Regions from separate parts of the Streptomyces sp. NBC_00076 genome, predicted to be linked through region 2. Evidence: riboswitches for the same ligand, from Rfam matches in the RefSeq annotation. Region 2 holds a riboswitch; each other region holds the start of a gene.
What was found. A riboswitch is a leader RNA that binds a small molecule or an ion and turns the genes downstream of it on or off. The one in region 2 is predicted to bind cyclic di-AMP.
Positions count from the first base shown of each region.

Region 1: it holds a riboswitch for cyclic di-AMP, as region 2 does, so the genes downstream of both, OHA64_RS07785 (C40 family peptidase) here and OHA64_RS28475 (transglycosylase SLT domain-containing protein) in region 2, are expected to answer to the same signal.
Region 3: it holds a riboswitch for cyclic di-AMP, as region 2 does, so the genes downstream of both, OHA64_RS22810 (M23 family metallopeptidase) here and OHA64_RS28475 (transglycosylase SLT domain-containing protein) in region 2, are expected to answer to the same signal.

Region 1 is NZ_CP108242.1:1,691,767-1,701,537, forward strand. It holds partial or broken gene OHA64_RS07765 (helix-turn-helix domain-containing protein) at 32-136, shown strand; gene OHA64_RS07770 (hypothetical protein) at 327-602, opposite strand; gene OHA64_RS07775 (ATP-dependent Clp protease proteolytic subunit) at 1,074-1,709, shown strand; gene OHA64_RS07780 (hypothetical protein) at 1,717-2,022, shown strand; cyclic di-AMP (ydaO/yuaA leader) riboswitch at 2,438-2,581, shown strand; gene OHA64_RS07785 (C40 family peptidase) at 2,584-3,057, shown strand; gene OHA64_RS07790 (ATP-binding protein) at 3,152-3,610, opposite strand; gene OHA64_RS07795 (helix-turn-helix domain-containing protein) at 3,823-4,683, shown strand; gene OHA64_RS07800 (DUF397 domain-containing protein) at 4,693-4,920, shown strand; gene OHA64_RS07805 (8-amino-7-oxononanoate synthase) at 4,969-6,096, opposite strand; gene bioB (biotin synthase BioB) at 6,251-7,474, shown strand; gene OHA64_RS07815 (adenosylmethionine--8-amino-7-oxononanoate transaminase) at 7,467-8,771, shown strand; gene bioD (dethiobiotin synthase) at 8,935-9,651, shown strand.
Region 2 is NZ_CP108242.1:6,240,235-6,250,005, reverse strand. It holds gene OHA64_RS28500 (ABC transporter ATP-binding protein) at 1-506, opposite strand, end outside; gene OHA64_RS28495 (LolA family protein) at 562-1,818, opposite strand; gene OHA64_RS28490 (polyprenyl synthetase family protein) at 2,062-3,072, opposite strand; gene OHA64_RS28485 (peptide MFS transporter) at 3,281-4,783, shown strand; gene OHA64_RS28480 (CocE/NonD family hydrolase) at 4,802-6,796, shown strand; cyclic di-AMP (ydaO/yuaA leader) riboswitch at 7,079-7,249, shown strand; gene OHA64_RS28475 (transglycosylase SLT domain-containing protein) at 7,255-7,734, shown strand; gene OHA64_RS28470 (HAD family hydrolase) at 7,826-8,638, opposite strand; gene OHA64_RS28465 (LacI family DNA-binding transcriptional regulator) at 8,764-9,771, opposite strand, start outside.
Region 3 is NZ_CP108242.1:5,041,984-5,051,754, reverse strand. It holds gene OHA64_RS22840 (hypothetical protein) at 1-376, opposite strand, end outside; gene OHA64_RS22835 (histidine kinase) at 567-1,721, shown strand; gene ribA (GTP cyclohydrolase II) at 1,864-2,502, opposite strand; gene OHA64_RS22825 (MarR family winged helix-turn-helix transcriptional regulator) at 2,609-3,121, opposite strand; gene OHA64_RS22820 (dihydrofolate reductase family protein) at 3,196-4,335, shown strand; tRNA gene OHA64_RS22815 (tRNA-Met) at 4,750-4,823, shown strand; cyclic di-AMP (ydaO/yuaA leader) riboswitch at 5,118-5,275, shown strand; gene OHA64_RS22810 (M23 family metallopeptidase) at 5,287-6,315, shown strand; gene OHA64_RS22805 (aldo/keto reductase) at 6,389-7,333, shown strand; gene OHA64_RS22800 (PrsW family intramembrane metalloprotease) at 7,484-8,830, opposite strand; gene trmB (tRNA (guanosine(46)-N7)-methyltransferase TrmB) at 8,865-9,671, opposite strand.

The DNA.
Region 1 (9,771 bases), 4.5 Mb from region 2:
TCATCGTCGTCGACGACATCGACTTGCTGGGACCGTTGCACGATGGCGGGCCAGATTTCTGCAACGCCGGCTCGACGGGCTGGCTGACGAGCCACGTCCCGAAGCGCCCTGCACCATCACCGATGCCCAGGTGGAAGACACGGCGAACGCGTTCGTCACGGTCAGGCAGGCCAGTCGCAGCAGCACGACCAGCCATCATGCCGGGTGATCGCCAGCCGCGCGAGAGTACCGATCCGAGCATCCGCGCTCAAGGCCCCACGCATTCCGCATACCGCCTCCCACCTGGGTGGATGAGGTTTTCGGCACGGGCACCGGTGGCAGCACCGTCACCGGCAGCCCCTCCCGCCACGCGGCACCGTCGAGCCCGGCACCGGCACCGGTGAGCACACTGTTTCCTGCTCCACCTCGGTCACGGCAATCGTCCCGGCGGCGGACACAGCCAGGGCCTCGACCAGTTCCTCCCGCGCGATCACCCGCCGGTCCAGCTCGGTCTCCGCGGCCTCCAACACTTCAGCCAACCGCGCGGCTTCCTCCCGCAGACCGTCCACCCGCAAACGGGCAGCCGCCTCCCGCTCCTCCAGCATTCCCAACACCGACGTCACCGCACCCCTCGGTCATGAAGCGGACACAAGACGCCGCATGCCTCCCTCACCCGTGCGAAACCATGCCTGACCAGCAGAAATCAAGGGATCACGTTCGGATGAGGTACGGCTTCTCGGCATTCCAATCGGCCTTCTGGAGGCATTCCTTGAGGATCCAGTCGGCCAGCTGACGTACGGCAGTGAAGAGCCGAGCCTCCCGCACCCGTTGACGGACGCTCATACCGCGGCGAGCCGCGACAATCTCGCAGGTCAGGGCCGGCCAGCGACATCGGGGGAACAACCGGGGAGGTCCCGGAGGTGAGGGCGACGCCCCCCCCGGCAAACAGTGACAGGAATGTGAGACACGATCCCCCACAAGGAGCAAAAGAGCGCCTCTGACCTGGGCATTTAACTTGATCACTAGAACGCGTCCCCATCATAACGTCACGTACATCCTGTACATTTTTTACAGACGCCGAAGGAGGGGTACCCATGACCCGACCGTCCGCCCGCCACGTCCTGCCCGAGTTCACCGAACGCACCAGCTCCGGGTCCCGGACGATGGATCCGTACTCGAAGCTCCTGGAGGGGCGGATCGTCTTCCTGGGCACACCGATCGACGACATCTCGGCGAACGACGTGATGGCCCAGTTGATGTACCTCGAACACCAGGACCCCGACCGGGACATCTCGCTGTACATCAACTCCCCCGGCGGCTCGTTCACCGCGATGTCGGCGATCTACGACACGCTGCAGTACGTCACGTGCGACGTGGAGACCTTCTGCCTGGGCCAGGCCGGCTCGTCGGCCGCGGTGCTGCTCGCCGCGGGCACGCCGGGCAAGCGCTCCGCGCTGCCCGGCGCACGGATGGTGATCCACCAGCCCGCGTTCACCGAGCCGATCGAGGGGCAGGCCAGCGATCTGGCCATTCAGGCCGAGGAGTTGACCCGGGTACGGAGCCGACTGGAGGAGCTGCTCGTACGGCACACCGGGCGGACGCCGGAACAGGTGCACGCGGACATCGAGCGGGACAAGATCCTCACCGCCGAGGAAGCCGTGGAGTACGGCCTGGTGGACCGCCTCGTCCCGAGCCGCAAGGCCTCACGTCCCGCACCCGGCGCGAGGTGACCCCCCGATGCTGCCCGATCTGCCACCGCTGCCCGCCCTCACCAGCGCCGAGGGCGAATTGATCGACCGTTACCTCGACGTGGTCGACCTGCTCGGCCGGATCAACCCGGCGCAGCACGGGGACACGTACCGAGGACTGCGTGCCGCGCAGGCGCTGGTCGGCAAGGCGGCCGCGCTGCGGGACGCGCTGGAGCTGATGCACCGTCGGGGCGAGACCGAGCTGCACGCCGACACGCTGGCGCGTGCGCTGCGCGTGCTGGACGGGGAGCGCCGCACGGCCCGCGTCACGGTGCCGCCGACCTCCGGCAGTTGACGCACTGCCAGCCGGTCCGGACACGCCGCCCCGCCCCCGAGCGTCCGGACCGGAGCCGAAACGGACCAAACGGGGTACCGCTGTTCGGAGTAGACGCGGCTCCTTTTATCGGCCCTTCCAGCTTGCGCAACGCGCGTAGTCAGGGGACGAATCAGGACGTTCCGATGCTGGTCCGGGCACCTGCGAGCCCTTCAACAGCCCTTCGAACACGAGGGTGTCCACCCGAACGGGTGAGTGGTGAGTAACAACACAAACCCTCGGTTCCATTGGGTTTTTGGGACATCCGTGAGTCAAGATCCGTGACTGACGACAAGACCCCGCCACAACGGCGGGGCGATCCGGGCGGGCGCCGAGTCCTGCCGCCGCCCGGATGACCGGTCGACAGGAGTGGATCGGCAGGAGTGGAGGACCCAAGCACGACGGGTCGCCGGAACGGTCGTCTCCGCATGGGAGACGCCGGGTCGAGCAGCCCTTGGGGTGAAGCCGCGTCAGCGGCCGGGCAACTTTGTCAGCCCGAATCCGACAGGTCATCCTTCACAGGCGGCTGACGAAGGGTTGCGCATGACTGCGCTCAATCGTGTCCCGTCGCTCATGGTCCGGGCCGGTACGGCCTCGGCCTTCGCCATCGCCGCCGTCGGCGGCTCGATCGTGGTCCCGGGTGTCGCCTCCGACGCCGCGGCCGCCACGCCGGCGACGAAGGCACTCCAGGTCGCGGCGTCCAAGAAGGGCTCCGCGTACAAGTACGGGGCCACCGGACCGAAGAGGTTCGACTGCTCCGGACTGACGCTGTACTCGTTCAAGAAAGCGGGCAAGAAGCTGCCCCGCACGGCAGCCCAGCAGTACAACAAGACGCGCCACATCTCCTCCAAGAGCCGCAAGGCGGGAGACCTGGTGTTCTTCCACTCGGGCTCGAACGTGTACCACGTCGGCATCTACGCCGGGAAGGGCAAACTCTGGCACTCCCCGAAGACCGGGGACGTCGTCCGACTGCAGAAGATCTGGACGAAGAGCGTCTGGTACGGCCGGGTCAAGTGACCCTCCCGCGCGGGGCGACGGCGAGCTGACACGCCGTCGCCCCCGTGGGGCCTTTCGGGGTGCCCGTTCACCCATGGCCGCGCCCACCGCACGGCTACGGCTCCTGCTGTCCCGCCGCCGGTACCGGCTCGGCCGGGACGGACCACGGCAGTTCGATGAAGACCGTCTTGCCGCCCTCCCGGGTGGGCCTGACTCTCAGTTTGCCGCCGCACTCGGCGGCCAGCCACCGGATGATCACCATCCCCCGGCCGTTGTCCTGCTGGACGGCGGCCGGCAGTCGTTGGGGGAATCGCGGGTGGCTGTCGGTGACACCGATGCGCAGGTGTTCGTCACGGTCGAGCGCGATGTCCACGGTGAAGGTGGGTGACTGCCCGAACGTGTGCTGCACGGCGTTCGTCGTGAGTTCGGAGACGATCAGCCGGATGCTGTCGGCGATGTCCGAGTCCGCCGCCAGTCCCCACTCCACCAGGGTGGTGAGCACATAGGCGCGGGCCGCGGAGACCGAGGCGGGAACGCTCGGCAGAGTGACGGATGCTTCCAGATGGTCTGCCATGGCGACGTCGTCCCTTTCCCAGGGGCCCGCAGTCCGACACGGAGCGGATGGTTCGAGTACGGTCCCGGACTGGTGCTTCGTCGCCAGACTGCCATTACCGCGGCGGTCACGGGAGGCGATCCACCAAGGAATGCATATATCTGTCGCTCGAAGCGGTGAACTCTATGACGACAGAGCGTATTTGGGTGCCTCGGTTGGAGTAAGGAGTAGCCATGCAGCACGGTCCCGCGGTGCGCCGCCGGAAACTGGGCGCGGAACTGCGTTCCCTGCGCACCGGTACGGGGCTCACGAGTGGTGAGGCGGCTCGGTTGGTGGGCTGGCACCAGTCGAAGGTGAGCCGCATCGAGACCGGCGCCAGTGGGGTGAAACCGGCCGATGTGCGATTACTGCTGGATGCCTACGGAGTGCGTGACTCTCAACTACGGGAGTTGCTGCTGGTGTTGGCGGGGTCCGACGAGAGCACCGGCCGGCATCACTGGTGGCACGCGTACCGCGGGGTGCTGCCGCCCACCTACCGGGACTTCATCAGCCTGGAGTCGCAGGCGAGCGAGATGCGCACGCTGGAGACCTCCGTGGTGCCCGGCCTGTTGCAGACGGCGGAGTACGCCCGGGCGGTGACCAGGGCGGCGGCCGACGGCCTGGACGACGAGCGGGTGGACGCACTGGTCGAGGTGCGGCTGGCCAGGCAGGACGTGCTGCGATCGCAACCGCCGTTGACACTGGGCGCCGTACTGGACGAGGCGGTGCTGCGGCGCGAGGTCGGCGGCCCCAAGGTGATGGAGCGACAGCTGGAGCGCCTGGTCGAGGCCGCACGGCTGCCCCAAGTGCGGTTGCAGGTACTGCCGTTCGCAGCCGGGGCACACATAGGTGTCACCGGGCCTTTCGTTATCTTCTCATTTTCGAGCACGTCTGATCTGGATGTGGTTGTTCTCGACCACTTGACGAGTAGCCTCTACCTCGAACGGAAAGAAGACCTTCAGGCCTACACCGAGGCCTTCAACTCCCTTCAGTTTCACGCCCTTTCGCCCAAGGACTCGTTGGATTACATCGCCGCGATAGGTGACGGCGCGTAAGGAGGCACCATGACCGCACTGCCTCGGCACGTACCTTCCACTACCGATCTGCCCGACGCGCGGTGGCTGCGCAGCAGCTACAGCACCGGAGCCAACAACTGCGTCGAGACGACCCGGCCGAATTCCGGCCGCTGGGCCGGTCTGCTCGCCGTACGCGACTCCAAGGACCCGGCCGGACCCGCGCTGCTCTTCTCCCCCGAGAGCTGGGCGGGCTTCACGACCGCGTTCCGGTCCTGATCAGCCCCCAGCCCATCAGGGTGCGGCGTACGGCCGTGTCACGCCGACTCATGGTCGTGTCTCGCCGATCACCCGTACAGCGCGTTCGATCTGCCCCGCGGAGAGATCCGCGCGGGCGGTCAGTCTCAGCCGTGAGATGCCGTCGGGAACGGAAGGAGGTCGGAAGCAGCCCACGGCCAGCCCGGCGGTACGGCAGTCGGCCGCCCAGCCGACCGCCGTCTCCGGGGACGGCGCGCGCACGGAGACCACCGCGGCGTCAGGGCGTACCGCCCGCAACCCCGCGGCGGTCAGACGTGCGTGGAGTTCGCCCGCGACCTCGCGTGCCCGCGCCGCCCGGTGCGGCTCCCGGCGCAGCAGCCGCAGCGCCGCCATGGCCGCGCCGGTCGCCGCGGGGGCGAGGCCGGTGTCGAAGATGAACGTCCGGGCCGCGTTGACCAGGTGGTCGATCACTCGGGCGGGGCCGAGCACGGCGCCGCCCTGGCTGCCGAGCGACTTGGACAGCGTGACCGTTACGACGACGTCGTCCGCCCCCGCGAGACCCGCCGCCTGCGGGGCGCCGCGGCCGCCGTCGCCCAGGACGCCGAGTCCGTGGGCGTCGTCGACCACCAGCCCGGCGCCGCGCTCCCGGCATGCCGCGGCCAGGGCGGCCAGCGGGGCCGCGTCGCCGTCCACCGAGAAGACCGTGTCGGACACCACGACGGCGGGGCCCTCGTGCGTCCGCAGGGCCTTGCCCACGGCGTCCGGGTCGGCGTGCCCGACGACCTGGGTGGTGCCCCGGGCCAGTCGGCAGCCGTCGATCAGCGAGGCGTGGTTGCCCGCGTCGGAGACGATCAGCGAGCCGTGCGGGGCGAGCGCGGTGACCGCGGCCAGGTTCGCGGCGTAGCCCGACGAGAAGACGAGGGCCGCCTCGAAGCCGCAGAAGTCGGCCAGCTCGCGTTCCAGCTCGGCGTGGAGCGCGGTGGTCCCGGTGACCAGTCGCGAGCCGGTCGCGCCGCCGCCCCAGGTCCGGGCGGCCTCGGCCGCGCCCTCGGTGACCTCGGGATGGCGGGCCAGGCCCAGGTAGTCGTTGCTCGCGAGGTCCAGGAGCGGCGAGTCGGCGGGGCGGGGACGCAGCGTCCGTACGAGCCCGGCGCGGCGGCGTCGTTCCGCCTCCTCGTCGATCCAGCCGAACGCCATCGGTCCTCCAGGGCTTTTGGCTTTTGTAGGCAGTGCACAGACACTAGCGGGACAACCAGGCACCCAGTGTGTGGCGATACCCACACGTCGAAGCGCCTCTGTTGTGCGAACTCTCCTTGGCCCCGGACGGCTCCTTAGGACAGGATCGGCTTTCATGGACCTGCTGAACACGCTGGTGGAAAAGGGGCTGCGGCGCGAGGTGCCGAGCCGCGAGGAGGCGCTCGCCGTCCTCGCCACTTCCGACGACGACCTGCTCGATGTGGTGGCCGCGGCCGGCAAGGTACGCCGGCACTGGTTCGGCCGACGGGTGAAACTCAACTACCTCGTCAACCTCAAGTCGGGCCTGTGCCCGGAGGACTGTTCCTACTGCTCGCAACGGCTCGGCTCCACCGCCGGCATCCTCAAGTACACCTGGCTCAAGCCCGATCAGGCGTCCGAGGCGGCGGCCGCCGGGTTGGCGGGAGGCGCCAAACGGGTGTGCCTGGTGGCGTCCGGCCGCGGTCCCACCGACCGGGACGTGGACCGGGTCGCGGGCACCATCAAAACCATCAAGGAACAGAACGAGGGCGTCGAGGTGTGCGCCTGTCTCGGACTGCTCTCCGACGGCCAGGCGGAGCGGCTGCGCGAGGCGGGCGCGGACGCCTACAACCACAACCTGAACACGTCCGAGGCGACGTACGGGGACATCACGACCACCCACACGTACGCCGACCGGGTCGACACGGTCACCAAGGCGCACGCGGCCGGCCTGTCGGCCTGCTCGGGTCTGATCGCCGGTATGGGCGAGTCGGACGCGGACCTGGTGGACGTGGTGTTCTCGCTGCGCGAGCTGGACCCGGACTCGGTTCCGGTCAACTTCCTGATCCCGGTCGAGGGCACCCCGCTGGCGAAGGAGTGGAACCTCACCCCGCAGCGCTGCCTCAGGATCCTGGCCATGGTCCGGTTCGTCTGCCCGGACGTCGAGGTCCGTATCGCCGGCGGCCGCGAGGTACATCTGCGCACCATGCAGCCGCTCGCCCTCAACCTGGCCAACTCGATCTTCCTCGGCGACTACCTCACCACCGAGGGTCAGGCGGGCAAGGCCGACCTGGAGATGATCGCGGACGCCGGGTTCGAGGTGGAGGGCACCGACCAGGTCACTCTCCCCGAGCACCGGGTGGCGGCCGGTGGCGGCTGCGGGTCGCACGACAGCGGGAGCGCCGGGTGCGGGTCGCACGAGGAGGCCGGCTGCGGGTCCCAGGAGGGCACCGGGTGCGGGTCGCACGCGGACGGCGGGGTGTGCGGTTCCGCTGCCGCGGCCACGGCGGTCGAGCCCCGGACGGATCTGGTCGCCGTACGCCGTCGGGGTGCCGGAACGGACCTCGCGCCCAATGCCTGACCTGCCGGTGCCCGAGCTGACCGTGCCCGAGCTGCTGGAGCTGGACCGGCGCCACGTCTGGCATCCGTACGGCCCCATGCCCGGCCGGCAGGACCCGCTCGTCGTGGAGTCGGCGAGCGGGGTGCGGCTGAAGGTCCGGACGGCCGGGGGTGCGGATGCCGAGGTGGTCGACGGGATGTCGTCCTGGTGGTCGGCGATCCACGGCTACAACCACCCGGTTCTGAACGAGGCCGCGCGTGAACAGCTCGGTCGGATGAGCCATGTGATGTTCGGCGGTCTCACGCACGAGCCCGCCGTACGGCTGGCGAAGCTCCTTGTCGACATGTCGCCCGAAGGTCTGGAGCATGTCTTCCTCGCCGACTCGGGTTCGGTGTCGGTCGAGGTCGCGGTCAAGATGTGCCTGCAGTACTGGCGCTCGCTCGGCCGCCCGGCGAAACAACGGCTGCTGACCTGGCGCGGTGGCTACCACGGCGACACCTGGCAGCCGATGTCGGTGTGCGACCCCGAGGGCGGGATGCACGAGCTGTGGAGCGGGGTGCTGCCCCGGCAGGTCTTCGTGGACGCGCCGCCCGCCGGATACGAGGAGTCGTACGCCGAGCTTCTGCGCTCCGCGATCGCGCGTCACGCCGACGAGCTGGCCGCGGTGATCGTCGAGCCGGTGGTGCAGGGCGCCGGGGGGATGCGGTTCCACTCCCCCGCGTATCTGCGGGTGCTGCGCGAGGCGTGCGACGCGCACGACGTGCTGCTGGTGTTCGACGAGATCGCGACCGGGTTCGGGCGCACGGGCGCGCTGTTCGCGGCGGAGCACGCGGCGGTGACTCCGGATGTGATGTGCGTGGGCAAGGCGCTGACCGGCGGCTATCTCACGATGGCGGCGACGCTCTGCACCGCGCGCGTGGCCGACGGCATCTCACGCGGCGAGGTCCCGGTGCTCGCCCACGGCCCCACCTTCATGGGCAACCCGCTGGCGGCCTCCGTCGCCTGCGCATCCATCGAACTCCTGCTGGGCCAGGACTGGCTGTCGGAGGTCAAGCGGATCGAGGCGGGACTGTGGGAGGGGCTGGCCGCGGCCTCGGAGCTGCCGGGAGTGAAGGACGTTCGGGTCCTCGGCGCGATCGGTGTCGTCCAGCTCGACCACGCCGTCGACATGACGGCGGCCACGGCGGCCGCCGTGCGCGAGGGCGTGTGGCTGCGGCCGTTCCGCGACCTCGTCTACACGATGCCGCCGTACGTCACCGGCGACGCGGACGTGGCGCGGATCGCGCGGGCGGTGTGCGCGGCGGCGCGAGTGGGGTGAGCGGGGGTGAGCGGCACGGGTGCCTGGCGTGGTGCGTGTGGAATGAGCGAGTTGGGCCGCACCAGTGGAATGGGCGCGCTGAGCGGCACGAGTGGGATGGGCGCGTTGAGCGGCACGAGTGGGATGGGCGCGTTGAGCGGCACGGGCGAGTGGGAGTGATGAGATGCCGGTCCTGGTGATCACGGGCACGGGTACGGAGATCGGCAAGACGGTCACGACCGCCGCCGTCGCCGCGGCCGGCCTCGCGGCCGGACGGTCGGTGGCCGTGTTGAAGGCCGCGCAGACAGGCGTACAACCCGACGAACCGGGGGACGCCGAGGAGGTGACCCGGCTCGCGGGTGCCGTGACGGCGGCCGAAATCGCCAGGTATCCCGACCCATTGGCGCCCGCGACGGCCGCGCGCCGGGCCGGGCGGGCTCCGGTGCGCCCGCAGGACATCGCCGAGGCCGCCGCCAAACTGGCCACCGAGCACGATCTGGTGCTGGTCGAGGGGGCGGGCGGACTGCTCGTCCGGTTCGACGCGGAGGGCGGGACGCTGGCCGACGCGGCCGAACTCCTGGCCGCGCCGGTGCTGGTGGTGGTGTCGGCCGGCCTGGGCACGCTGAACACCACGGAACTGACGGCACGTGAACTCCGCGGGCGCGGCCTCGATCTGGCCGGAGTCGTGATGGGTAGCTGGCCCGACGTGCCGGATCTGGCGTCGCGCTGCAACCTCGTGGACCTGCCGGAGGTGTGCGGGGCACCCCTCCTCGGGGCCCTGCCCGCCGGGGCCGCGACGCTCGCCCCCGCCGACTTCCGCACGGCGGCGCCGAGTTGGCTGGCGCCACGGCTGGACGGCACATGGGACTCGGAGGCGTTCCGCAGGCGCGAAGCTCCCTAGGGTCTGTGCCACTTCCACGAGGAGCCGGACCGGCCGATCCGGGAGCTGATGCCGACCGGGAGAAGGCACCTCGCAGGGTGGTCGATCGTGCGGGGACTCGGTGGGAGGCGGAGGCAGATC
Region 2 (9,771 bases):
GCGGCAGCGAGACCGAGGCGCTGCTTCATGCCCAGTGAGTACGCCTTCGCCTTCTTGCCGGCGGCGGCCGCCAGTCCCACCCGGTCCAGTGCCGCCGCGACGCGGTTGGCCCGGGTGCGCGGGTCGGCGGTCGGGTCGGCGGCGTCGTACCGCGTCAGGTTCTGGCGGCCGGAGAGGAAGCCGTAGAGAGCGGGGCCCTCGATGAGGGCGCCGACGTGCGGGAGCACGGCGCGCGAGGAGCGCGGCATGGGGCGGCCCAGGACCCGGGCCGCCCCCGAGGTGGGCTCGATGAGCCCCATCAGCATGCGGATGGTGGTGGTCTTGCCGGAGCCGTTCGGACCGAGGAAGCCGAAGACGCTGCCCGCCGGGACGGTCAGGTCGAGACCGTCGACGGCGAGTTGTCCGCCGCGGTAGCGCTTGGTGAGCGCACGGGTGTGGATGACACTGTCATCCACACCCTGAGGATCCGGCTCCGACTCCGGTTCCGTGGCGGACGTTTCGCCCATCGGCTCCCTCGATTCGTCGTGCGCGCACGGTACTCGCCGCGTGCGCGGACGGGCCTTACCGCCCCGCGTCGGCCGCCTTGACCAGGGCGGCCTTGTCGACCGCGCCGACGTAGACCTTGCCGTCGTCGGTCATCAGGGCGTTGACCAGGCGGGTCGAGAAGACCGTGCCCGAGCCGAACTTGCCGGTGACCTTGTCGCCGAGCGAGCCGAGGAAGCCGCCGAGGTCGCCGCCGGCCTCGGAGCCGCTGGGCATGCCCTCGCCGCCGGTGTCGAAGACGGCGACGGAGTTCCAGCCCTCGCCGATGACCTTGAGACCGTCGAGCCCCTTGCCGAGGTCCTCCTCGGGCTTGGCGCCCGGCGAGTCGTGCTCGCCCTTCCAGCCCTTCGCGCCGTTCTCGCCCTTCCAGCCGTTCTTGCCCTTCTCGCCCTTCTCACCCTCGGTGACCTTCGCGCCCTTGGGCGGGGTGAAGTCGAAGGTGGAGGCGGCCGGCTTGCCGAAGGCGACCTGGGTGAAGCCCGCGTCCACGACGGCGGCGCCGCCGCTCGACGGGGTCAGCGTGAACTTCAGCGGCAGCCCGGTCTTCGAGTCCACGGCCACGGTGATCTGACCGACGGTGGAGCCGGAGGCCTTGGGCTTGATGACGAGGCGGTAGGCATCGCGGCCCGCGACCTGCGCGGTGCCGTCGACGGTGACGGAGGTCGTGTCGTCGACCGCCTTGAGGGCGTCCTCGGTGAGGTCCTTGGGCGTGGCCGGGACGTCCCGTTCCTTCTCGGCCGCCGCCTTGTCGGACCCGGTGGCGTGGTAGACCTCGTTCGACTTGCTGTCGTAGCCCCAGACGTCCTTGCCGTTGTGGATCACGCTGTACTCGGAGCCGCTCTCCAGCAACGACAGCTTCTGCCGGTCCGGGCCGTCGGCCGCGACGCGCAGCGTGTGGGTGCCGGTTGCGAGCTCGGTCAGCTTGGCGGACGGGTCGGCGGAGGACCCGTCGCCCTTGCCCGACTCCATGGCGCCGGAGGTCAGGCTGCTCTCCAGGCCGCCGAGGTCGGGCAGTCCGAGATCCGTGCTGATCTTCACCGTCCCGGACAACTGCTGTACGTCCGAGGCGGCGATCTTCTCTATGAGTTCCTGGGCGCTGATCTTCGGCAGGTCGGGATCGCCGGAGTCGGCGAGTGCGGGGACGAGGCCGATGGTCGCCGCCGCCACCCCCACCACCGCGACCGGGACGACGTACCGCGCGGCCTTGCGCCTCCGCGTGGACCTGTCGTCGACCTCCGCGGCAGTCGTGCTGTCGTCGGATTCGTACGGTGCCATGTGTGCCTTACCTCCGTCGTCGGCGGCGGCTGTGCAACTCCCCTACGTCCACCCCGTAGCCGCCATTCTCACCCGAATCGGTGAGGAGTGGTGTTTTCCGTGGTGTCCATCTGACCAAATCGGCCGTGAAGATGCGTCAACCCGCGGGCTCAACTCCACGTACACCTCCGGTATGACAGACGGAGGCGGCGCCTCCTCACGTCCCCTAGGGGACGTGAGGAGGCGCCGCCTCGGACGGGGTCGCTATCCCGCTCGGTGGACCACCGCGTCGCACATCTCCATGAGCGCCAGTTTCGCGTCGCACTCGCGCAGCGGTGCCAGCGCGGAGCGGGCGTCCTGCGCGTAGCGGACCGTGTCACGGCGGGCCTGTTCCAGCGCGGGGTGCGCGCGCAGGCCGGCCAGCGCCTTCGCGTGCCGTTCGTCGTCGGTGAGGTCGGAGTCCAGCAGCTCGCACAGGGCGATGTCCTCCGCCAGGCCCAGCCGGGCCGCCCGTTCACGCAGCCGCAGGACCGGCAGGGTCGGGATGCCCTCGCGCAGGTCGGTGCCCGGGGTCTTGCCGGACTCGTGGGAGTCGGAGGCGATGTCCAGGACGTCGTCCGCGAGCTGGAAGGCGACTCCCAGCCGCTCGCCGTACTGCGTCAGCACGTCGACCACCGTCTCGTCGGCGCCCGACATCATCGCTCCGAAGCGGCACGACACCGCCACCAGCGATCCCGTCTTGCCGCCGAGGACATCGAGGTAGTGCTCGACCGGGTCGCGGCCGTCCTGGGGGCCCGCGGTCTCCAGGATCTGCCCGGTGACCAGGCGCTCGAACGCCTCGGCCTGGACCCGGACCGCCTCGGGCCCGAGGTCGGCCAGGATGTGCGAGGCACGCGCGAACAGGAAGTCACCGGTGAGGACGGCGACCGAGTTGCCCCAGCGGGTGTTCGCGCTGTCCACCCCGCGCCGCACCTCGGCCTCGTCCATGACGTCGTCGTGGTACAGCGTCGCCAGGTGGGTCAGCTCGACGACCACCGCCGACGGCACGATTCCGGGTGCATAGGGATCACCGAACTGGGCAGCAAGCATCACGAGCAATGGCCGAAAACGCTTTCCGCCCGCCCTCACCAGATGCTGGGCGGCCTCCGTGATGAAGGGAACCTCGCTCTTGGTGGCTTCGAGCAGTCCCTCCTCGACAGCCGCCAATCCGGCCTGGACATCGGCTTCCAGAGCCTGGTCCCGCACGCTCAGCCCAAACGGCCCGACGACGGTCACGAAGGATCTCCTGTCTGCTGGTGTCTGCTGGCGATTACACGGTTTGTCGATAGGTCGCTGCCCTCACTCAAGTCAGCGTATCCGGTCACGTTTCGATCACCGATAGGGCCTGCCCGTCCAGCCTGGGCGGTATCGGATCACTGCCGGCATCTTTTTGATCACTTGATAACAAACTGGTATGTACCGACTTGTACGGAAGTAGCCAAGCGTGTCCCGAACCAGCGCCGATGCCTCCCCCGGCAGTCCGCCGACCTCCAAGAACGACCGCGCCTTCTTCGGCCACCCGGGGGGCCTGCTCACCCTCTCCGGTCTCGAGGTCTGGGAACGCTTCTCGTTCCTCGGCATGCAGGCCATCCTCGTCCTCTACTTCGCCGACACGGTCGCACATGGCGGCCTGGGCATGTCGGCCGGAACGGCCGCCTCCGTCTCCGCCGCCTACGGCACGCTCGTCTACCTGGTCTCCGTCGCCGGCGGCTGGCTCGCCGACCGCATCCTCGGCTCGTACCGCGCGGTGCTGTGGGGCGGCGTCCTGATCGCCTGCGGCCACTACGCCATGGCCGTGCCCACGGCCGCCATGACCTGGGTGGGGCTGGGCCTGATCAGCGCCGGCACGGGTCTGCTGAAGCCCAACGCGGCCACCCTGGTCGGCAAGCTCTACGCCACCGACGACGACCGCCGTGACGCCGGCTTCGCGCTCTACTACATGGCGATCAACATCGGCGCCTTCGCGGGCCCGCTGATCACCGGCTGGCTCGGTGACCACCAGGGCTGGCACTGGGGCTTCTCGGCGGCGGCGATCGGCATGACGTTCGGACTGATCCAGTACGTCCTGGGACGCCGCCACCTGGCCGGACGCCGGAACGCGGCCGAGTTCGCCCTCGCGCCCGACGCGCTGCGCCGCGCGGTCCGGCTGATCGTGGCGGGGATCGTGGCCGTGGCGGTGCTCGCGACCGCCCTCGCCATGGCGGGCCTGCTCACCATGGCCCGCTTCGTCGACCTGCTCACCCTGGTATCGGTGATCGCCCCGGTCGTGTACTTCGCGGTGATGTTCAGGAGCCCCCGCGTGACCGCCGAGGAACGCGGCCGACTGCGCCCGTACGTCGTGCTCTTCCTCGCCTCCACCGCCTTCAACTTCATCCTGTTCCAGGCGTACTCGACGATGATGCTGCTGGCCGCGTCGAACGCCGAGACGACCATCCTCGGCTTCGACTTCCCCGCCAGTTGGTACGCCTCCGCGCTCGGCGCCTTCGAGGTCGCTCTGGCGCCCGTGGTCGCCGCGCTCTGGGTCCGCATGGGCCGCGGCCAGCCGCACGCCTCCAACAAGATCGCGATCGGGGTCGTCCTGGGCGGACTGTCCTTTCTGCTGATGGCCCTTCCCACCTCCGGGCACGCCTCCGACGACTACCTGATGTCCGCCTGGTGGATCGTCGGCTCGTACCTGCTGCTCGGCCTCGGCGACATCCTGCTGGAGACCTCCGGCATGTCGGCCACCAGCAAGCTCGCCCCGGCCGCTTTCTCCAGCCAGACCATGTCGCTCTGGATGCTGTCCCTCGCGCTCGCCAACGGCATCCAGGCCCAGACGGTGAAGCTCTACGACGACATCTCCAAGCAGGCCTACTTCGGCGTCAACGGTGCGCTCGCGGTGGCCGCGGGCCTGGCCGTGCTGGCCGCCGCGCCCTGGCTGCGCCGCACCATGCACCCGGTCCACTGAACTCACGGGGTCACCCTCATGCACATCCGTACGTCCTTCCCCTACGAGACGACCCACGAGGACCTCCGCATCCCGCTGCCGGAAGGGACCCTCCTCTACGCACGCGTGTGGCGTCCCCTCACGGACGAACCAGTACCCGCGATCCTCGAATATCTGCCCTACCGGCTGACCGACTGGACCGCACCCCGCGACTGGCAACGCCATCCCTGGTACGCGGGCCACGGCTACGCCTCCGTACGAGTGGACGTCCGCGGGCACGGCAACAGCGAGGGCGTTCCCGGCGACGAGTACTCCGCCACCGAGCTGGCCGACGGCGTCGAGGTCGTCAACTGGCTGGCGGCGCAGCCCTGGTGCGACGGCCGGGTCGGCATGTTCGGCATCTCCTGGGGCGGCTTCAACTCCCTCCAGATCGCGGCCCTCGCACCCGAACCGCTCAAAGCGGTCGTCACCGTCTGCTCCACCGACGACCGCTATGACAACGACGTGCACTACATGGGAGGTTCCGTCCTCGCGGTGGACATGCACGCCTGGGCGGCCACCATGCTCGCCTTCGTGTCACGGCCGCCGGACCCGCGGTACGCCGGGGAGGCATGGCGACAGATGTGGCTGGAGCGGCTGGAGGAGGTCGAGCCCTTCATCCACACCTGGCTCGACCACCAGACCCGGGACCGCTACTGGCGGCACGGCAGCGTCTGCGAGGACTACGGCGCGATCGACGCGGCCGTGCTGGCGGTCGGCGGCTGGCACGACCCGTACCGCGACACCGTGCTCAGGCTCGTCGAGCACCTGCCGCCCGACCGGGTGCGCGGCCTGATCGGCCCCTGGTCCCACCAGTATCCCGACCGTGGTCTGCCGCCCGGCCCCGCGATCGGCTTCCTCCAGGAGACCCTGCGCTGGTGGGACCACTGGCTGAAGGGAAAGGACACGGGCGTTCTCGACGACCCCCTCCTGCGCGCCTACGTCAGCGACTCGCACCCCCCGGCCACGGTCTACGACACCCTGCCCGGCCGCTGGGTCGGCGAGCCGGCCTGGCCCTCCCCCCACGTCTCGACCGTCTCGTACGCCCTTCAGGGCGCCCCGCGGCTGGTCCGCTCCCCGCAGCACACCGGCATCGACGCCGGCCGTTTCTTTCCGTTCGGGAACGACGCCGACCTGCCGCCGGACCAGCGGGAGGAGGACGCGCGGTCGGTGTGCTTCGAGTTCGAGGTGGGTGAGGAGACCTGGGTGCTGGGGCGGCCGAGGGTGCGGCTCAGGCTGAGCTCCGAGGTGCCGCGCGGCCAGGTGATCGCCCGTGTCTGCGATGTCGCCCCGGACGGCTCCTCCACCCTGGTCACCCGGGGTGTGCTGAACCTGTCCGCACGCCAGGGGCGGGACCGGGCGGTGCCGTGGACGCCGGGTGCCACGGAGGACGTCGAGTTCGAGCTGAACGGCATCGGCCACGCCTTCCCGGCCGGCCACCGCATCCGGCTGGCCGTCTCCTCCGCGTACTGGCCGTGGATCTGGCCGCAGCCGGAATCCGCGGCGGGCTTCACCCTGGACCCGGCCGACAGCGTGCTCGAACTCCCGGTGCGCGACCACGAGATGGACGGATCAGTCACCTTCGAGGAACCGGAGCAGTCGGAGCCGCTCGGCGTCGCCCACCCCGTCACGCTGGACGAGCCCCGTCCGGAGCGGCTGGTCGTGCGGGACGTGGCCAAGGGCGAGTGGCGACTGGAGGTCGATCCGCGCTACGGCGGCACCCGGGTGTATCCCGACGGGCTGGAGTTCGCCGAGGACGCGCTGGAGACGTACACGATCGACGAGGCGGACCCCCTGTCGGCCCGCGCCCGCTCGGACTGGTCGGTGCGGCTGCACCGGCCGGAGCTCGGCTGGGAGGCGACGGTGCGTACCCGATCGGAGCTCACCTGTGACGGAGAGGACTTCCACACCTCGAACGAGGTGATCTGCACGGACGGCGGCGAGGTGGTCTTCCACCGGACCTGGGAGAAGCGGATCCCACGGACTGCCGGTTGACTATGAGTTGGGCCCATTGCCCGATTTGCCGCTCTTGCGCCCGGCCGTGACTTGGGTCACTCACGACCGGGCGCGCGCCGGCTCGCGCATCTCCACGCTTCCCCTTGCCCTGCACGCCAGTTGAGTCTTGGCAACAGCAAAGGATCAAGCGCCCCATATGCCTCAGACCAAGGTCAATGGGTGCGTTGTGTGAATCAGCTACTTGTTTCGGACATGTGCTCTCGCATACGTTCCCGGCCTGTCGGGCGGACGCCGAATCCTGCCGCCGCCCATAAGGACACCCATCGACGAACACCGCACGGCAGGAGCGGGGGACCCAGGTAAGCCGCCGGTCCGGATGTTTCAGGACATTCCGGGACGGCTTGGGGTGAAGTCGTGTCGCTTCCCGGCGGCACGGCCGGGCAACTCCCGCCCGAACCCGACAGCTCACCTCGCAGGCGACGGAGAGGAACGTCCCCATGTCCGCAGGTCAGCACCGTCACTCCAAGACCGCCCGCCTCGCCCGCAAGCTCGCCGTCGCGGGCACCGGAGTCGCCGTACTGGCGCTCCCGATCATCGGCGCGACCACCGCGTCGGCGGCCACCCCGACCGTGACCACCGCCTCCTCGCTGGGCTACGCCGACAACCTCGACGGTTGGATCCGGGCGTCGCTCCAGGTCATGGCGGACCACAAGATTCCGGGCTCGTACTACGGCATCTACCGCAACGTCATCCGTGAGTCCTCGGGCAACCCGTACGCCATCAACCTCTGGGACTCCAACGCCGCCGCGGGCACGCCGTCCAAGGGCCTGCTCCAGACCATCGACCCGACCTTCCAGGCGTACCACGTGGCCGGCACCTCGTGGAACCCGTACGACCCGGTCGCGAACATCACCGCCGCCTGCAACTACGCGGCCGCGCGGTACGGCTCGATCGACAACGTGTGGGGCGCGTACTGAGCCCTTCGCGGCGACAAGCCCTCACGGCGGTGAGCCCTTTCCGGCGGGCCGGGCGACCGGCCGCTCAGGCCATCCAGGCCACTCGGGTCGCTCAGGCCTCCGGGAAGAGTCTTTCGAGGACGACGGCGATGCCGTCGTCCTCGTTCGACAGGGTGATCTCGTCGGCCACGGCCTTGAGTTCGGGGTGGGCGTTGGCCATGGCGATGCCGTGGGCGGCCCAGTCGAACATGGGAATGTCGTTGGGCATGTCACCGAAGGCGACGGTCCCCTCCGGGCCGAGGCCCAGATGGTCGGCGGCCAGCGCGAGGCCGGTCGCCTTGGTGATGCCGCATGGCTGGAGTTCGACGGTCCCGGGCCCGGACATGGTGACCGTGGCGAGGGAACCGACCACCGAGCGGGCCGTCGCCGCCAACTCGTCGTCGGACAGGTCGGGATGACGCAGCAGCACCTTACTGATGGGCTCGCACCACAGGTCGTCGCGCCGTCGCACGCGTACCGCGGGCAGCGTCGGGTGGGGCATGAGGTAGCCCGGCTCGATGAGCGTGAGTCCGTCGACGCCGTCCTGGTCGACGGCCGTGTACACCTGGCCCACCTCGGCCTCGATCTTGCCGAGCGCGGTCTCGGCCAACTCCCGGTCCAGGGTGACCGACCACAGCAGACGGTCCGCGCCCGCGTCGTACACCTGCGCGCCCTGCCCGCACACCGCGAGCCCCTCGCTGCCCATGATGTCGAGGAGCGGCCGCACCCGGGGCGCCGGCCGGCCGGTGACGACGAGGTGCCCGGCGCCGGCCGCCGCCACCCGCGCGAGCGCGGCGAGTGACCGGTCGGAGAGCGTGTCGTCGCCGCGGAGCAGCGTTCCGTCCAGGTCAGTGGCGATCAGTGAATATGCGGTAGGTGCGGCCATGATCAGAGAATACGGATGGAACGCCCCATCGACTCGACGCGAACCGGACGGCTCCAGCCTTCACATGCGTCGACGGCGGCTCCGGTTGCGAACGTCCGTTCCGGTCGCTCCGGTTGTCGCCGGTCTCACGCGGAGTCCCGCACCACCAGTTCCGTCGGCACGATCACCCCTGACGTGTCCTCACCGGCGATCTGGGCGAGGAGCATGCGGACCATCTCGGCGCTGATGCGGTCGTAGGGCTGACGCATGGTGGTGAGGGCCGGGGTGACGGCGGTGGCCGCGGCCGAGTCGTCGAAGCCGCCGACAGCGATGTCGTCCGGGACCGAACGTCCGGCCTGCTGAAGGATGTTGACGACACCCTGCGCCATGAGGTCGGAGGCGACGAACACGGCGTCCATGTCGGGAGCCTGCGCGAGCAGTCGGCGGGCCGGCTCCTCGCCGCCGGTGCGGCGGTAGTCGCCCTCCACCACCAGCGCCGCGTCGTAGGGAATGCCCGCCTCGATGAGCACATCGCGGTAGCCGGCCAGGCGTTCGGTGCTGCCCGGGGCGTCCAACGGTCCGGTGATCATGCCGATGCGGCGACGCCCGCCCTCGAACAGATGGCGGACCATCTCCGCCGCGCCATCGCGGTCGGCGGCCGCCACGTAGCTGACCCTGGAGCCGAGGCCCAGCGGCTTGCCGCAGACCACCAACGGAATCCCGGCGTCGCGCAGTTCGGCCGCGACCGGGTCCCCGCTGTGGCTGGAGACCAGCAGGACACCGTCGACATGGCCCGAGGTGATGTAGCGGGTCAGCCGGCGCCGGTCGTCGTCGGTCGCGGCCAGCATCAGCAGCAGCGGGATGTCGTGCCGGGCGAGGTGCTCGGTGCAACCGTGCAGTAGCACGTTGAAGTTGGGGTCCTCGAAGAACTTCTCCTGCGGCTCGGTGAGCAGGAAGGCCACCGAGTCCGACCGGCCCGTACTGAGGCTGCGGGCATGCCGGTTGACCACGTAGCCGGTCTTCCTGACGGCGGCCTCCACGGCCCGCCGGGCGGCCGGCGAGACGTAGTGGCCTCCGTTCAGGAAGCGGGAGACGGTGCCCCGCGACACGCCCGCCTCCCGCGCCACGTCGTGGATGGTGGGCGGTCTGCGGCG
Region 3 (9,771 bases), 1.2 Mb from region 2:
CCAGCGACCAGGGGGTCTGCCCGACCATCACGTTCGTGCTGTCCGAATCGGCGCAGACCTTGACTTCGAGTGTGGCCCACACGGGATCGGAGAAGTCGGCGGCCTTGTCGGGCAGGCCGACGCCCTTGGCGGGTTGGGTGTAGCCGAGAACGGTGGTGGTGGCGCTGATGGGGCTGCCGTCGGTGTCGATGTCAATCCAGTGACGGCCGGTCCCGATCCGCAGCGGCCCGGTTCCGGCTCCTCCGCCGACTGAGGCCGTGGGCGTGCCGGCCGCCCCGGTGGCTGCGGTGGGTGCCTCGTCGCCGGTCGTGCCGGAGCAGGCCGTGGCCGTCGCGCCTAGCAGCATGACGGCGACGACGGTTGTGCGCGTGCGCATGATCCCCCTGGTGATGCGTGCTGAGAGTGCATCATGCGCCATACGTGAACGGCGTGTGCTCGGCGTGCCTGTGTTGTGACCCCGAGGGCGTCGAGAGGGAGGCAGCGGCCTCGGGGGTGTAGCGCGCTCCACCCCCGCCCGGGTGGCCGCTCCCCCCGACCGCGGCCGGCGGATCCTCTAGCGTTGCCGTATGTGGAAAGCGGTCCGGCGTGCCGCGTGGGCCACGGTGCATCTCGTGGTGGCCGCGGCGATGGCGCTCGGTGTGTGGATCTTCATCACCGTGCTGCTGATCACTGCCATCGGCACGCTCGCGGTGGTCGGTGCCTGGATGCTGCCCGAGACGGTACTGCTGATCCGGCGGATCGCCGGGGCCAAACGCCAGCTGACGTCCGCCTGGACCGAGCGGCGGATCCCGGAGGCGTACCAGAGTCTCGACGGGTCCCTGCGCGAGCGGCTGCGGATCGCCGTACGCGATCCCGGCACGCGCACCGATCTGCGCTGGATGTTCGCCTACTACGTCTACGGTGCCCTCGTCGTCCTCGCGCTGCCGCTGTGGCCCGTGGGACTGGTCGTCGACGGTGTGTGGTGCGGGCTGCTGCGCCGGCCGGCGGTCGTGCTGCCGCTGATCGTGGGGCTCGCGGACACCGAGGCCCGTTGGTCGACCGCCCTGCTCATGCCCTCCCCGCAGGCGCGACTGGCCGCTCGGGTCGAGGAACTGAAGGAGACCCGGGCCGACGCGATCGCCGCGCACGGCGCCGAACTGCGCCGTATCGAGCGGGACCTGCACGACGGCGCGCAGGCCCGGCTGGTGGCCCTGTCGATGCGGATCGGGCTCGCCAAGCGGGCCTACGACCGTGATCCTGACGCCGCGCGCACACTGCTGGACGACGCCCAGGACCAGGCCGAACAGGCGTTGACCGAGCTGCGGCACGTGGTGCGCGGCATCCACCCGCCGATCCTCACCGACCGGGGACTGGCCGGCGCCGTCCGCGCGCTGGCCGCCGGCAGCGGGCTCGCCGTGACCGTGGACGACGGCGGACTGGACGAGGGGGTACGGGCGCCCGCGGCCGTGGAGGCCGCCGCGTATTTCGTGGTCGCGGAGGCGTTGACCAACGCCGCCAAGTACAGCGGGTCGCCGAGCGCCGACGTCCGGCTCGCCCGGACCCGGCGGGGGCTGTCGGTGCGGGTGCGCGACGAGGGCCGGGGCGGCGCCGACGAGACCGGCGACGGCTCGGGCATCCTCGGCATGCGGCGCCGGGTCGCCGCGCTCGACGGGACGGTCGAGGTGGCCAGCCCTGTCGGAGAGGGAACGGTGATCCAGGTGGAGCTGCCGTGCGTGTGGTGATCACCGAGGACGGTGCCCTGGTGCGGGAAGAGCGCGTACATAGTGCGTAGCGTCGGCAACTGGCCTACGAGAATCGGTAGTTGGAGGGGACGGGGGCAGGGCAGGGCCGAGAGGTGCGGGGTGGGTGCGGGCTCGTGCGGTGTCAGACCGCGTGGCCCGTCAATTCGCCCAGGGGAAGCGTGTGCTGGGTCTGGAGGACCTTCGCGCGCAGGTAACGGACGTTGTGCGCGGTGGTGAACACACCGGTGGGTACGCGGCGTTGGACGTCGATGCCCAGGTCGCGCAACTGGTCGGCCTTGTCGGGGTTGTTGGAGAGCAGGTCCAGGCCTGTGATGCCGAGCGCGCCCAGCATCTGCGCGGCGGCCGTGTAGTCGCGGGCGTCCTCGGGCAGGCCGAGCGCGGTGTTGGCGGCGTACGTGTCGAGACCCTGGTCCTGGAGGGCGTACGCGTCGAGCTTGTTGTAGAGGCCGATTCCGCGGCCCTCCTGGCGAAGGTAGAGCAGAACGCCGCCGCGGTCCGCGATCCGCTCGACCGCCTCGCGCAGCTGCGGGCCGCAGTCGCAACGGGCCGAGCCGAAGACGTCGCCGGTCAGGCACTCGGAGTGCAGCCGGACGAGCGGGGCGGTGCCGGGGGCCGGGTCGCCCAGGACGACGGCCACGTGTTCCTGGCCGTCAACCAGACCGTGGAAGGTGACCAGTTCGGCGTCCACGCCATAGCCGTCGTGGAAGCGCAGCGGGACCCGGACGCGGGAGCGCGGGGTGGCGGCGGGGAAGTCGGGCATGCGGTCCTCCGGGTCCGGGGCCGTATCTGCTTCAGATTTGAAGCAGATCTTGGGTATGGACCCTACCCCATGCTTTAAATTTGAAGCAACTGGATTGCGAGGTAGGTCACGAAGGGGAGGAAGAGCGGCGGCGCCACGGTACGTCGTCCGCCGCGGGGCGGGCGTCGTCACTCTCCAGGGCCCGCGCGATCCCCGTACAGATCTCCTCCAGCTGGTCCACCTGCTCCTCGGTGAGCTGGTCGAACAGCGATGCCCGTACGGTCTCGACGTGCCCCGGCGCGGTCTGTTCCAGGACCGTCATCCCCTCCTCGGTGAGCGCGGCGATGCTGCCCCGCTTGTCCCATCGGCAGTTCTCCCGCCTGAGCAGGCCGTCCTTCTCCAGGCGGGTCACCGCGTAGGTCAGCCGGCTCCGGGTGATCTTCAGCTGCTCGGCGAGATCGGTCATGCGCAGCCGGTGTTCCGGGGCGTCGGAGAGGTTGGCGAGGATGGAGTAGTAGAGGTGGGGCATGCCGGCGTCCTGCTGGAGCTGCCGGTCGAGCGCGTCCTCCAGGAGGTGCGTCGCGGCGATGTACGCGCGCCAGGCGCGCTGCTCCTTCGGGGTGAGCCAGCGAGTCGTCATGCTCCCAGTGTAAGTTTGTTTCAAACTTGAACCAAGCCCTACCCGTGTCGCCGCCTTCGAGAGGGACCGCTCCGATGCCCCACCCGTACGTCCTCCTCTCCGCCGCCGTCTCCCTCGACGGCTACCTGGACGACACCGGCCCCGAACGCCTGCTGCTCTCCAGCCCGGCCGACTTCGACCGGGTCGACGAGGTGCGGGCCTCCGTGGACGCGATCCTCGTCGGCGCGGGGACCATTCGCGCCGACAACCCGCGGCTGCTGGTCAACTCGGCGTCGCGGCGGGCCGTGCGCGTTGCCGCCGGGCAGCCGGAGTACCCGCTGAAGGTCACCGTCAGCGGCTCCGGCGACCTCGACGCGGCCGCGAAGTTCTGGCACACGGGCGGCGAGAAGGTCGTCTACACGACGGAGAAGGGGGCGGAGCGGGTCCGTGCGCTGGGGCTGGGGCCGGCAACGGACGTCGTCGCGTTGGGGGGCGTCGAACTCGACTGGCGGTTGCTGCTGGAGCATCTGGGTGAGGTGCGGGGCGTCCGGCGGCTCATGGTCGAGGGCGGCGGACGGATCCACACCCAGTTGCTGCGGCAGGGGCTCGCGGATGAACTTCAGCTGGTGCTGGCCCCGTTGTTCGTCGGTGATCCCGGGGCGCCTCGTCTCTTCGGGGCCGGGCCGTATCAGGGCGGGCGCCTGAGGCTGATGGAGACCCGTCCCATCGGGGACGTCGTCCTCATGCGGTACGAGCCCACGGCGCCCGGCGTCGGTCATCTCCCCTCCGCCGCGGATCGGCACTGGCTGGGGCTCGCCTGTTCGCTGGCCGCCCAGTGTCCGCCCTCTCGGACGGCGTTCAGCGTGGGTGCGGTGGTGGTGGCGGCCGACGGCACGGAGCTTGCCCGCGGGTACTCGAGGGAGGGGGACGACCCTGTCGTCCACGCGGAGGAGGCGGCGCTGGCGAAGATCGACGCGGGGGATGCGCGGCTCGCGTCCGCGACGGTCTACAGCAGCCTGGAACCGTGCGCCCGCCGGGCGTCCCGGCCGGCGCCCTGTGCTCAGCTGATCCTGTCGGCGGGGGTACGGCGGGTGGTCACGGCGTGGCGGGAGCCGGACACGTTCGTGCAGGGGGCCGACGGGACTGGGGTGCTGTCGGGGGCGGGGGTGGATGTGGTGGTGCTGGGTGAGTATGAGGGGCTGGCCAAGGGGGCGAATCTTCATTTGCTGCGGTGACGGGTGCGGGTGCCTCCGGCGGTTGGGCGGGGGATGCCTGCGGCGGCCTGTGGGGCTCGGTGGGGGTGGCTGTCCTGTAGCGGGGGTTCGGTGGGTGCGTGTCTGCGGGTTGGGGCGGGAGATGCCTGCGGCGGCTTGTGTGGGTTGGGTGGTGCGTGATGCCTGCGGCGCCTGTGCGGGTTGTGGGGGTGCGTGTAGCGCCTGGGGTGTGGTGGTGGGTTGGGGCCGGGGCGGGGGTGTCCGTCCTCGGAACGTCGCGGAATCGGTTTCTTGGTGAGGGGGCGGTGTTGACGCGACAACCGCTGCGGGCGGACACCCCCGTCCCGTCCCCTTCCCTCCGTACGCGGGTGCACGGCCGCCGGGGAACCGATGTGACTTCTGGGGTGCGGATGGCGTACTCTGAAGTCACAACGGCGCGGGGTGGAGCAGCTCGGTAGCTCGCTGGGCTCATAACCCAGAGGTCGCAGGTTCAAATCCTGTCCCCGCTACTGAAAACCGAGGGCCGGAATCCGAAAGGGTTCCGGCCCTCGGTGCGTTGGGGCGCGTATTGTGGGCGGTCACGAGGGGTGATCGTGTGGGTACCTCCGCATAACAACTGACACACCGTCAATACCTGTGTGTCTCCTGAGGCAAGGTCAACTCGCCCGTTTTCGCCGGTCATGAGGCCTTGGTCGGGCGGAAATTCGTTAATGATCAAGCGGAACAGCTTGGAATCAGGCCCCCGGGTCTATTAACGTTCGATAACGCAGCGCGGTCGTCCCAGCCGTCACAAGAGTCGGCTCCGTGCGCATGCGCCGAATTCCGCAAGGAAACCGGGGAACCACCAACTTGGGGTGAATCGCGCGGATATCACCGTGAACTCACGGCTGGTATACGCGCGTAGGAGACCTTCCTGCTCCGAACCCGTCAGCTAACCCGGTAGGCGAGAAGGAAGGAAAGGAGTACGCCCACGTGGCGTCCAACCGGCCTGCCCCAGAAGCCCCGTTCGTGCCGAGCCAGCGCGACACCGAAACCTTCGGCTACGGCGAGTACCGCACCGACGAGGGCCCCTGGACGGAGTGGAACCCCACCGAGGAGTCCCTGCGTCCGGTACGCGGTCGGCACCGTGTCGCCAAGCAGCGCGGCGGACTCGCCCGCAGCTCGACCGTCCTGGGCGTCGGCGTCATCGCCGCCGTCGGCGCGGGCGGTATAGCCAGCGCCAACACCGGCAAGCCTCCGGTGTCCATCTCCATTCCCGATCTTCCCTCTGTGGGTTCCCTCCTTTCGGAGGACGACACCCCCGAGGGCTCGGCGACCGCGCTCAGCGGCGTCGGTGTGACCTCCGAGGAGACCGCGGAGGGCACCTCGGACGCCGGGGAGGTGCTGCGCGCCCGGATCATGGCCCAGGCCGAGAAGCAGGCGGACCAGGTCGAGAGCAAGGCCGCCGCCGAGGCCGCGGCCACCGCCGAGAAGCAGGTCGCGGAAGCGGTCGCCAAGGCGGAGAAGGAAGCCGAGGCCAAGGCCGCCGCCGCGAAGCAGAAGGCGGAGGAGGAGGCCGAGAAGAAGGCCGAGGCCGAGCGTCTCGCCGAGCTGGCCAAGCAGTACACGCTGCCGACCTCCTCGTACACCATCACCTCCACCTTCGGTCAGGCCGGTTCCCTGTGGTCGTCCGGTTACCACACCGGCCTCGACTTCGCCGCGCCCACGGGCACGCTCATCAAGGCCGTCCACAGCGGGACCATCACGGAGGCGGGCTGGGCCGGTTCGTACGGCTACCGCACGATCCTCACCCTGGACGACGGCACCGAGCTGTGGTTCTGCCACCAGTCGTCCATCAGCGTCAGCGTCGGCCAGAAGGTCAGCACGGGTGACGTCATCGGCCGCGTGGGCGCCACCGGCAACGTCACCGGGGCCCACCTCCATCTGGAGGTCCACTCGGGCGGCGCGGACACGGGCATCGACCCGATGGCCTGGCTGCGCAGCAAGGGGCTCAACCCCTGACGGTTGCGTGGATTTCGTGAGCGCCTCAGTCCTGGCGGAATGAGGCGCTCCGCCACGGGTGTTGAAGAGAAGCATGACTTCTCTTCGCAAGCTCGGTACCTCGGACCTGGAGGTCTTCCCTCTCTCCCTGGGCGGCAACGTCTTCGGCTGGACGGCCGACGAGGCCGCCTCCTTCGCCGTCCTGGACGCGTACACGGCCGCCGGGGGCAACTTCGTCGACACCGCCGACTCGTACTCGGCGTGGATCGAGGGCAACTCCGGCGGTGAGTCCGAGACCATCATCGGCAAGTGGGTCAAGGCCCGCGGGAATCGCTCCGACGTCGTCATCGCCACCAAGGTCAGCCAGCACCCCGAGTACCAGGGCCTGTCCGCCGACAACATCAAGGCCGCCGCCGACGCCTCGCTGCGTCGCCTCGGCACCGACTACATCGACCTGTACTACACGCACTTCGACAAGCCGGACGTGCCGGTCGAGGAGATCATCGGCGCGCTCGACGAGTTGGTGAGGGCGGGCAAGGTGCGGTACATCGCCGCCTCCAACATCTCGCCCGAGCGGCTGGAAGCGTCGCTCTCCCACTCCGAGCGCGTGGGCCTGGCGCGGTACGTGGCTGTGCAGCCCCACTACAACCTGGTCTCCCGCGACACCTACGAGGGTGAGCTCCAGGACGTCGCCGCACGCTTCGGCCTCGCCGCCGTCCCGTACTTCTCGCTCGCCTCCGGCTTCCTCACCGGCAAGTACCGGCCCGGTACGACGGTCGACAGCGCGCGGGCCGAGGGCGCGGCCAAGCACCTGGAGACCGAGCGTGGTCGGCAGGTCCTCACCGCCCTCGACGAGATCGCCCAGTCCCACGACACCCAGATCGCCACGGTCGCCCTGGCCTGGCTCGCGGCCCAGCCGACGGTGGCGGCCCCGATCGCGTCCGCGCGCACGGTGGAACAACTCCCGGCGCTGGTGGGCGCGGGCGACCTCGTCCTGACCGACGCTGAGGTCACGCGGTTGACGGAGGCCTCTGCCTGAGGGGCTGAGGGCTGAGGGGCTGTCCTACGGGCGCCTGGCCCGAGTGTGCGACTGGGGACGCGCGTCGTTGCGCGCGGTGCGGGGTTCTCAGGCGCCGCTCGGGTCAACTCCCTTGGGTGCGGGTGGAGACAGCGGCAGCTCGGTCGGCGACTACGACCGGTACGGGTTGTATGCCGGATACGGCACCACCGCCTGCCCAAGGTGGCCCGGGTACGCCGGCGCTGCCGGATACCCGTACACCCCGTACACCGGCCAGGGTGGCGCGGCCACCGCCACCGGCGGGGCCGTCGCCCGCGCCGCGTGGTCCAGCGCGGGACGCGCCACGTCCCGCCGCCGCCACAGCTCCTGCAGCAACTCCTGCTCGCGTACGACGAAGTCGGCCCCCGCCCGGCCGCGGCGCCCCCGGTGCCGTAGGAAGGCCAGGGAGGTCGCGTACGCCTCGTACTGGGCCACCGCCCGCGCCGCGGGACGGCCTCCGCGCCGGTGGGCGTACTCGCGCGCCATCCGCCGTGCCCGCATCGACCCGAGCGCGTACGGCTCGGCCGGTGTCAGCCATCCTGCCACCGTGTAGGCGGGCAGCTCCTCCCGTACGGTCCTCAGCTCGCGCTGCCGGGTCCAGATGACCAGCCAGGTCAGCAGCCCGAACGCGGGCACCATGAACGCCGCGTACACGGCGATGAACCCGTACTCGCCGAACGTCGACGAGGCGTTCCAGATCGCGTGCATGCCCATCGCCAGCAGCAGCCCGGACAGCGGCAGCAGCACGCGTCGCACGTGCTGGCGTTCCGCCGACAGCGCGGAGATGCCGAAGCCGATGCCGGTGAGGACGGTGAACAGCGGGTGCGCGAACGGCGACATGATGATCCGCACGAAGAAGGTCGCCGCGGTGACGGAGGCGATACCGCGGTCGCCGGTGAGCTGGTCGGTGCCGAACGCCGTGCCGAGGTAGAGGATGTTCTCGGTGAAGGCGAACCCGGTGGCGGTGACGCCCGCTATCACCACCCCGTCGACGATCCCGGTGAAGTCCCGGCGCCGGAAGAGGAAGACCAGGAGGACGGCGGCGGCCTTGGCCGACTCCTCCACGATCGGCGCTATCACCGTCGCGCCGAGGGTGTCCGCGCTGGAGGGGTCCGCGGTGGCCGTCGCTATCCATCTGGTCGCGAAGCTGTTGGCCACGATCGCTATCAGCGCGGCCGCGCAGGCGCCCCACGCGAACGCGAACAGCAGGTTGCGCCATGGGCCCGGCTCGACCCGGTCGAGCCACCGGAAGACGGCGGTGAGCAGCGGCACGGGCAGGACGGCGAGCCCGAGCCCGACCAGGAATCCCTCCGTGCCGGTCTGTTCGCGGACCAGGGCGAGGATGACCAGCCCGGAGAGCGCGAGCAGGGTGCTCAGCGCGCCGTACCGCACCCACTTCCGCTGCCACCAGTGAGCGTGGCGCAGGGCGCCGCCGGAAGGGGCACCGGGGTGCGGCGGATACGGGGGAACGGTGGCCACGGCATTGACCCTAACGGTGCTTTTGCGGAGGGCTTCACGAGTGCTCTACGCGGCGGAAGAGCAGGTCGTTCACGACATGTCCCTTCTCCAGTCCCTGACCCTCGAAACGGGTCAGCGGCCGGAACCCGGGACGCGGCGCGAAACCCCCGTCGGCCTCGGTGTTCTCGAAGGCGGGGTGCTCGTCGAGCACCTCCAGCATCCGCTCCGCGTACGGCTCCCAGTCCGTCGCGCAGTGCATGATCGCCCCTGGCCGGAGCCGGGCGGCGGCGAGGGTGAGGAACTCCGGTTGGATCAGCCGTCGCTTGTGGTGCCGCTTCTTGGGCCAGGGGTCCGGGAAGTAGACGCGTAGGCCGCCGAGGGAGTCGGGGGTGAGCATCTCGCGCAGCAGGATGATCGCGTCCCCGTTGCCGACGCGGACGTTGGACAGCCCGTTGTGGTCCGCGAGATTGAGCAGGTTCCCCTGCCCCGGGGTGTGTACGTCCACGGCGAGGATGTTGGTGTCCGGGTCGGCGGCGGCCATCCGCGCGGTGGCCTCGCCCATCCCGAAGCCGATCTCCAGCACGACCGGACGGTCGTTCCCGAACAGCTCGCCGAGGTCGATCACCCGCTGCCCGTCGATGTCGAGGCCCCACTTCGGCCACAGCCGTTGCAGCGCGTCCGCCTGCCCCGCCGTCACCCGACTGCGGCGCGGCTGGAAACTCCGGATCCGCCGCTCGAAGTGCGACCCGGCGGGATCGGGCTGCGGCCCGTCCGGGAACCGCGGTTCGCCCTTCTCCCGGGTGTGGCGGCGGGACACACCGGGGGTGTGCGGGGTTTCGGAAGCGTTGAGAGAGTCAGACACAGTGCGTCGATTTTACGGCGGCCGGGCCGATGCCGTCTCTGTCCGCATCGATGCCTTGCTCGTATCGATGGCCGGCCGCTCATCCACGTCCGTCCTCTTG